4 regions of the Pelagibaculum spongiae genome follow, and region 1 is predicted to be linked to each of the others. Evidence: riboswitches for the same ligand, from Rfam matches in the RefSeq annotation. Region 1 holds a riboswitch; each other region holds the start of a gene.
The links. Region 1 has a riboswitch for cobalamin ahead of DC094_RS04445 (DUF4198 domain-containing protein). Riboswitches for the same ligand answer to the same signal wherever they lie in the genome.
Positions count from the first base shown of each region.

Region 2: it holds a riboswitch for cobalamin, as region 1 does, so the genes downstream of both, DC094_RS02825 (ribonucleoside-diphosphate reductase subunit alpha) here and DC094_RS04445 (DUF4198 domain-containing protein) in region 1, are expected to answer to the same signal.
Region 3: it holds a riboswitch for cobalamin, as region 1 does, so the genes downstream of both, DC094_RS00550 (cobaltochelatase subunit CobN) here and DC094_RS04445 (DUF4198 domain-containing protein) in region 1, are expected to answer to the same signal.
Region 4: it holds a riboswitch for cobalamin, as region 1 does, so the genes downstream of both, DC094_RS05540 (TonB-dependent receptor) here and DC094_RS04445 (DUF4198 domain-containing protein) in region 1, are expected to answer to the same signal.

Region 1 covers NZ_QDDL01000001.1:1,042,111-1,044,313, reverse strand. Annotated here, with positions in the region: gene DC094_RS04450 (methyl-accepting chemotaxis protein) at 1-468, opposite strand, end outside; cobalamin riboswitch at 617-806, shown strand; gene DC094_RS04445 (DUF4198 domain-containing protein) at 907-1,683, shown strand; gene cbiM (cobalt transporter CbiM) at 1,695-2,203, shown strand, end outside.
Region 2 covers NZ_QDDL01000001.1:643,038-645,240, forward strand. Annotated here, with positions in the region: gene DC094_RS02825 (ribonucleoside-diphosphate reductase subunit alpha) at 1-1,123, opposite strand, end outside; cobalamin riboswitch at 1,301-1,550, opposite strand; gene DC094_RS02830 (hypothetical protein) at 1,750-1,980, opposite strand; gene DC094_RS02835 (PDC sensor domain-containing protein) at 2,084-2,203, shown strand, end outside.
Region 3 covers NZ_QDDL01000001.1:121,622-123,824, reverse strand. Annotated here, with positions in the region: gene ccmI (c-type cytochrome biogenesis protein CcmI) at 1-573, shown strand, start outside; cobalamin riboswitch at 753-984, shown strand; gene DC094_RS00550 (cobaltochelatase subunit CobN) at 1,150-2,203, shown strand, end outside.
Region 4 covers NZ_QDDL01000001.1:1,282,255-1,284,457, forward strand. Annotated here, with positions in the region: gene pgeF (peptidoglycan editing factor PgeF) at 1-585, opposite strand, end outside; cobalamin riboswitch at 701-884, shown strand; gene DC094_RS05540 (TonB-dependent receptor) at 1,013-2,203, shown strand, end outside.

The DNA.
Region 1 (2,203 bases):
TTCGAAAAACTTTAATCGGCCGGTTAAATCACCATTGGCAGCATTTTTTAGTGCATTGACTGTAGTGAACAGCGCGCCACCGACAAAGGTTGAAATGTAATAATTACCTATCGCAATTAAGCTAATCATAAAAGTTAAGGCTAATAGGATTTTTTGATAAAAACCGGCTTGCTCTTCTGTTACTACAGACGAAAGTTTGGGTTGCTGCTGTAATGCTTGAGTAAGTTGAGATTGCTGCGATGGTTGCAAATTACCCGGCGCGCTATCAATCAATTGTTGCACTTGCTGCTGGTACTGCTGATCCATTCTTTGTTGGTAAGCAACAAAACCATTCTCATAGTGGCTGACCAACCAATAGGTTTGACCGACCAAAGCCAGAATTGCCATGGCTCCTAAGATCATGAATTTGCTTTTAACACGTAACTGAATCAAGTATTTATCGATCCAGCGAAATTTTACTTCTTTCATATCATGCTAACTGGTTTAGACGGTGTTCTAATCTATCGGCAGCAAAAGTTGTTTTCTTTACCTGTTTCGTTCATTTGATAATAATTTCGCTATTTGCTTGCGATCAGGCTGATATCTGTCAAACCGTTAGGTGCGTATAACGTTTATGTTTGTAGGTGTATTGAGTTGTGCCGCTATTCGCACACGCTGTGGCTAAAAGGGAATCAGGTTAAACGCCTGGGCTGTACCCGCAACTGTAATTGACGAGTATTTACTAGCGCCACTGGTTGGAAAGCCGGGAAGGCAGTAGTTGCGTTTGAGTCATGAGCCAGGAGACCTGCAATTCAATCATGCCTGGAATACTGAGCGGGACTACTCGGTGGCACACACTTAAAAAATGCCGTTATCGGCAATAAATCACGTATTCCAGGGTAAGTAAATACTAACTTTGGAGTTGTAATGTCAGCACGTAATTTTTTGGCTCAACTGACACTAGCAGGCGCAGTTTTCGCATTGGGTACCTCAGCAGCCAGTGCACACTTTTTGACCCTATTCCCACAAAAACAAGTGGTTGATCAGGGGGATTCCCGCCAGCTTCAAATGCCGGTTTATTTCACTCATCCCGCCACCATGGGCCCAAGCATGGATATGCAAAAGCCAGCTAAGTTGGCGGTACGGTTAGGGCAAAAAACATCGGATTTGACGGAACAATTAATCAGCAAACAATTTTCTGGTAAACAGGGCTGGCAGTTGGATTATTCGATCCGCCGTCCGGGCATTTATACCTTCTTTGCTGAACAACAACCTTATTTCGATCCAACCGAGCAAGCGGTGCTGATCCAATATCCAAAAACGATAATCAGCAGCTTTGCTGGTGAAGGTGATTGGCAAACCAAAGTAGCCTCACCGGTTGAAATTATGCCGCTGACTCGTCCATTTGCCCTGTGGACTGGCAGCAGTTTCACCGGCCAGGTTTTAGTTAATGGCCAACCAGCAGCAGGCGTTACCGTGGAAATGGAGCATTACAATGCTGCTCATGATGCTTTGCCTTCCGATGCATGGGCTAACCAAGAAGTAATCACTAACAGCCAAGGTGAATTTACCGTGACTTTAACCAAGTCTGGCTGGTGGGGCATTGCCGCTTTATTTGAAACTGAAAACGGTTTTGAATTGAACGGCAAAAAATATCTGCTGGAGCAGGCTGGCGTATTGTGGCTTCAGGCGCAGGATCACTAGAGGGTTGTGCTATGCATATTGCTGAAGGTGTTCTGTCAATTCCAGTGTTGGGCGTTGGTATCGTTGCCACGGTTGCTGCCACTGCGATTGGTTTAAAAAAAATTGAAGACCGACAAATTCCTCAAGCTGGTGTTTTATCTGCTTGTTTTTTTGTAGCGTCATTAATTCATTTACCATTAGGTTTTACCAGCGTCCATTTAATATTTAACGGTTTAATCGGTTTGCTATTAGGTTGGGCTGCATTTCCAGTCATATTAATTGCTTTGATTTTACAAGCATTGTTTTTTGGCTTTGGCGGCATAGTGGTTTTGGGTATTAACTGCTTGAACATTGCGCTACCAGCGGTACTTGTCGGTTATTTAATTCGGCATTTAGCATATGCTCTACCCGACTGGGGTAAAGGTTTTACCGCTGGTTTTTTGGCTGTTTTTCTAACTTCATTAATGGTTTCTCTAACCTTGGCGTTCTCGAGCGAAGGTTTTGTCGCCAGTGCTAAATTAGTCGTATTGGGGCATTTGCC
Region 2 (2,203 bases), 400 kb from region 1:
GAATTGTCGTCAAATAACAAGATGACAGTTGAGAACGCAAGGTACCGGAGTTAAATAAAGTAGGAGTTGATGCCATGTAGTCAAAGCTAGACAGCAACTGATAAAACTCAATGGCTCGTGTTTCTTTATCTGCTTCATTTAATGCCAGCCCCATTGCGACTCGCATAAAGAATAGTTGAGGTGTTTCAATTCGCTGATCATTTACATGCAACAAGTAACGATCAAAAATCGTCTGTAGCCCTAAATAACTGAATTGTTTATCTGCTTCAAAATTAATCGCTTCAGCAATTTTAGCTAAATCAAATTCTGCCAACTGAGGGTTAATTAATTTGTTTTCAATGCCGATTGCCAAGCTGGCTTTAACTGTTGCCAATGCATCAGCATCAATAGCGGTTAATTGTAAAGTACCTGCCACCCGCTGCCTGATTTGAGATAACAGCAAGCGTGCAGCCAATGCATCATATTCAGGTTCTTTTTCGATCAAAGAACTGGCCGTAATTAATAAAGAGCTTTCCAACTCTGCTTGGGCAATCCCTTGGTACAAACTATCGAATATCAGTGCGGTATATTCTTTTAAGTCGACGGCTTCAAGACCAATTGCCAGAGGCTTTATCAATTCAATCAACGACTGACGATCAATAGCCCAGTTTTGGCCATTTTCACCTTGTACTTCAAAAGCCGGTTCTGGCTCATTTTGATCTTGAGTTTCTTTACTGGCCTGACGTGCTAATGCATGCGCTTCACGATATAAAACATAGGCACGTGCAATTAACTGGTGTCCATCGCGCATTAATGCCAGCTCAACCTGATCTTGAATTTGCTCAATGTCTAAAGTGCCACCAGTCGGCATGCGCGAAAAGAAAACAGACAATACTTGAGCGGTTAATTGGTCGGCAATCTGATGGATACGCTCGGGAATAATGGCATTACTGTTTTCAGGGAATTCAACTGCTAAAAAAGCTTTGCTAATCGCAACACGAATTCTTTCTGCATCAAAAGTGGTGACTTCCCCACTGCGCTTGCGAACCTGAAATAAATCAGTTGAGGCCTGACCGTATTTCTGGTTCAGGGAAACAACAGAGTTATCTGATGCAAGGGCATTGGAAGATCGGCTTGGGGACATTGCAGCTCCTTTATTATCGCGTAAATTCCACACGGGGCAGCTACAAGCTCGCAGACAGGCACCGAATATCGGTGTCTTATTGTCTTGCTAGCTTCCCTGCCCTTTTCGCGAGGACTAGAAAATATGATGCTCAGCTCCGCTGAGTGACACTATCTGTAAAAGCGGTGTAAGACCGCGTGAAACTGTGTCGATCTGGCAGGTATTCGGACTTAGGAGCACGTCACTTGATGATGATTTTCTCGATCATTTGTGACACCTACATGGCGGCTTCCCATTCATAGATACATCCCTGATGAACAGTGCCTGGCCTGCTGGCCATGCCATTTTTGTTCTCCAATACCGCTGCGCGTCAGTGCCGGATTCTCACCGGGCTTCCCTGTTGCCTTGCCTGAATCTGCAAGTAAATGCAATAGCCTTACGCCATTTCAATTCCACCAGATGGTGAGGCAAACCAGAACCGCCGACACAATATATAGTGATTCACAATTTGGTCAAGCGCCAATCGAATAACGCCGCAACAGGCGCATAAGCGATCGATTCCTTAGTGGCAAACCTCGCATTTAAAGCGACTGGTTTACCAGCAATGCTCTTGTAAAAAAATCTTCATAAAAATTTCTGATAGGTAGTCACAATGCTTTGAATCGCTCCGACAATCGATTTGGCTTGTCACGATATAGCGCCAAAAACCGCCATACAGGTATGACCAGTTTCCATCCATCTGCCAGACTTGTCACGGCGCGCTGCTCTGTCAGAAACTGACAATCAACACAAAAGCTAACAGTTTGAACCCGCTCACCTGCCGATACTCTCTTTACTAAACGACTCAACTGGCAGACAGCACCAGCACTAATCGACATTGAACTTTCGTATCTAATACTGTTTGAATAACAACAGCTGCAAAACTAGCGCTGTAGCATCAGCCCAGGACAATCAATCTTGAGAAAAAAAAGCGCTTTATTCATGAGCTGCCTAATGATTGCCACTCTGTCTGCCAGTTTGGCGGCAATTGCTTGGCAGCAATCATTAGATAACCACCGCAAGGAATCGTTGGCAGAACTGTATCGATTTCGCAAAGGTCTT
Region 3 (2,203 bases), 920 kb from region 1:
GGTAATTTCCGGGCTGCGGTTAGTGCTTGGGAAACGGTGATTAATTATTATCCAAATGAAGAGCGTTTGGCTTCTTTGCTTAATAAAAGTATTGCTTCTGCTAAGAAAGAATTAGGCAGTGTTACAGCTTCACCGCATGGCCAAGCTATGCCACAAGGGCATCCAACCGTTGCTCAGCAGCCTGATGTTCAAGTTGATACTCAGGCAGGAGTCGCTTCATCTTCCGACGCAGCAGATATTAGCATTACCGTCAGTTTGGATTTGTCAGATCAATTGAAAAATGCAATCGACGGACACCATAGTTTGTTTGTATTCTTACGACCTTTAGCTGGTGGGCCACCACTTGCTGCAGTGCGTAAAAGTGCTAATAGCTTACCGCTGGAAGTCACCATTGATGGCAGTAATACCATGACTGGCGCACCCTTGGTCGCCGGACAAAAAGTAATGGTAGTTGCTCGTTTAGTTAAAGGCGGTGGACCTACTGCATCATCAGGTGATCTGGAAGGGATTTTGGGGCCAGTTGAATTAGCTAATTCAATGTATCAATTAACCATTGATAGATTAATTCCTTAAATCGAAATTCGATCCTGAATAAAAATGGCCCTTATGGAAACATAGTGGCCATTTTTTTTGGTTGATGCATTGAATAGGAGATAAAAATTAGAGCGTCAGTAGGTAAAGAAAAAGCGATGTTTAATTACAAAAAAATAATCAATTGAGCTGAAGCAACTTTACAGTTACTCTGTGCGCCAATTTTCAGGTGCACGACCGGTTACTTTGAATTGGCTAAATGCCGCCAGAGTAGCTTCAGTGATAATCGGGAAACAGGAGTAACCTGTGCTGCCCCCGCAACGGTAAGGATTTTAAGTCGAATCAGCCACTGTTCATTTATTTATGAATGGGAAGGCTCGACATAATAGGTCAAATAGTAAGTTTTCCCTATTATATCCCAGCCCGGAGACCGGCCTGAATACTATAAATGCATCGGGCGGGGTGATCCGAATCGCTATTTCCGTATTACGGAAATCGTGTGTTCTCGTGCACCTAAATCGCTTCAATATGTAGGTCTTTAACGGTCCTTAATATCTTGAGCTGGTTTAGTTATGTGCTCTCCTGTGTTGGTGCGTGTGTTAGCTTCAGGAGTTCTGCATGCGCAATTTTTTATTTCTCTTTGCTCGAAAGCTGCTCGTTAGTTGGTTCGCTTTAGTTTTTTTTCCGATATCGGTTCTGGCTAACGTTCCGTTATCCGTGGCACCGACTACTTCATATAGTGGTTTGGCGATCGTTTCTGATCGGTCGGCAGCTGCATTAGCAGCAGCAACTCATCGATATTTAGAACAATTTCCGGATCAAAAAATTCAACTGCGCAGCGTAAGTCAAGTTCAAGCGATGGATCAACCGGCGTTACTTGAGCTGATCAAACAAAGTGATCAACTATTGATTGCATCGGTGTTCGGTGAATTAGTAGAGCGCTTGTTGGCTATGAATATTCAAAATGATTCGATTATGGTGATTAATAGCGATCATCGTTTATTAAAATTGAACCGACAGTCAGCACAGGTATTGCCATTTGAGAGTTTGTCAGCACAACAAAAGAAAAAGTTATTTTCCAAACCTACCGAAGCTGATGAAATTGACAACTGGTTAAAACAGCAACAAATTCGCTTTCCTGAATTTTCTCGTTGGTTATTAGCGACCAGTTATTGGAGGGCCAGAAGCAACCAGAATGTGGCTAATATTTGGCGATTATTAATTACAGAAACCAGTTTTTCTGAACAATTAATGCGCTTTCCACCGCGATTACCTGCGAGTGTTCGTTATTTTTTACAAGCAAGGCCATACAGTTTAGCGAAACTTGCCAATCAAATTGATTGGCAACAGCCAATATTATTATTGCTTGATCATGATGCTGCTGACCGTCCAGGCGATTGGGCGCTACATCAGCAAATTTGTAAGGCTACTTCCTATCAATGCCTGTCGGTGTTGGCTGGTTGGGGGCAACCCACGGTTTATGCCATTTCTCAGATTCAGCAATTATTCCGCCAACAACAAACTAACCAAATAAATAAAATCTCCTTATCCGAAATAAAATTAGCCGTTGTATCTTTGCAAGATTTTGTGCTGGGTGGTGGAGAAGGTCGTTTGAAAGTCAGTAAAAAATTACAGCAATTAAATGTGCCAGTTTTAAAGGGAATCCGACTCA
Region 4 (2,203 bases), 240 kb from region 1:
CCACCTTCCTTCATTTTCAGAAGGAATAAATGCGCAAGCACAGCCGGTTTCCTTTTCCAAAAAATATTCTCTAACTTCAGAACCCACTTCAAAAGCACTTTGGCTAATTGCTGGGCCGAGCCAGGCCATCCATTGACTATCAGGAGACTGAACTCGCAGCTTTTCAACCGTCGCTTCAATAATGCCATCGGCCAATCCACGCCAACCGGCATGAATCGCAGCTACCACAGAGCCCTGTTGATTGGTCAACAACACTGGCAGACAATCTGCGGTCATTACCGCACAAACCTGGGCCTTGTCAGTGGAGAATGACGCATCCGCATTAACACCCGCAGCGACAGTTGCAGCATCAACTACCACCGTAGAATGCGTCTGCTGTAACCAAACAGGTGCCGCTGGAAGCTGAGCAACTTGCGCCAGCAATTGACGGTTCTTCGCTACATTTTGTGGATTATCAGCAACATGATCGCCCAAATTCAAGCTGTCGTAAGGCGCTGAACTACAACCGCCAATGCGAGTGCTGCAGCAAGCTTTGATATGGGCAGGCGCAGGCCAGTCTGGTTGGATTAAAAGTGGATTATTCATAGCACGCTCCTGCAAATTTCAGGTCAACTTGACACGTATAACCATGCTACCACTAACTCTGTTGAAGATTTTTAATGAATCTTTAACTTGATTGACAAGGCCCAATTTGACCGCGACAATGCCGCACGATTACAGGTGCCCTGCAAAGGGATAATCGGGAATCAGGTTAAATACCTGAGCTGCCCCCGCAACGGTAATTGACGAAGACTGAAAATAACCACTGTGATTTCATGGGAAGGTTCAGTTGTGGGAATTCCCCCGTCAAGAGCCCGGAGACCGGCCTAAATCCAGCTCCTTTTAGTGCAAAACTAATTGGGCATAGTCACAGTTGCGGCGGGCGACTTGTTCAGACTGGTATTTTGGCCTCATAGCCATTTGCAGTTTGCTCCCTCGTAACTGAAATTTTTTTCGGTAAACGCGGTGAATTGTGAAATCTATTATTTGCTCAGTTGCTCTTCTCGCAGTCTATAACACTGCATATGCAGAAGATGAGCGTCAAAAACTCCCTACAGTTGAAGTTATTGGTCAGCAAACATCTGTGTTTGAGACAGATCCTGACAACAGCCTTCAATCAGTTACCGTTATCAACCGGGATCAATTTCTCGGAAAGATCACATCTATTCCCGAACTGTTAAAACAGCAAACGGGCATCCAGATTCGAACTCTTGGCGGGCATGGTAGTTATTCCAGTTACTCCGTTCGCGGGGCTTCTGGCGCTCAAATAGGCATTTATCTCAATGGCTCTTTATTAAACGATGCTGCAGGAGCTAGCCTAGATCTTTCGCTGATCAACCTGTCATCTGTCGAAAGAATCGAAATTTATAAAAATTATACCCCTGCTATTTTTGCCCGCTCTAATATTGGCGGTGCAATTAACATTGTCACGCTTAAAGCCAAGCCACAAACAGATATTTCTCTCGGCCTAGGTAGTTTTTCTACTAAAAATTTGGCCATTCATCACGGAGAAACCAACAGTAGCTTCGCCCTTAGCGGCATTACAAGTGACAATGATTATTCATTTTATAATAGCACTGGAAACTTTATTGATAATAAAAATCAAAAAAGATACAACAATGAGTTAAGCCAATATCAAGGTTATGCGTATTATCGACAGACAATCTCAGATCAGAAGTTTATTGATTACTCTTTATTATTGTCTGACAAAAACAAAAACCAGCCTACATTACAAAATGTCATTACAAATGATGCTTATCTAAAAACTAAACTAGCCATTGCTAACATGCTTTACAGCCAGCCGTTGTTTAATGGCGATCTGAGCGTCAAGGCTTCAATTTATAATCGCTCAGAACACTTCGGAGATCCCTCGATGAACATTGGGATTTCTAAAATTAAAAATCAGCTAGACCGAAACAATCGTTTTGAAGTAACTGCTGGGTACAACGAATATATTGAAGATATTTCGTTAACTTGGGTGAATCGTGCATCTATCGAGAAATACAACAGCCATAACATAGCAGACGCCCAAAGATCTCAATGGGAAAGAACTGAGTTGGCTAGTGCATTTAGTGGCCAGATCGAAATAAATCCACAATGGCAATCTGAAGCAACACTTGCCATGGAATATTATAAAGATCAGCAAGCTCAAGGTATGGCGCAA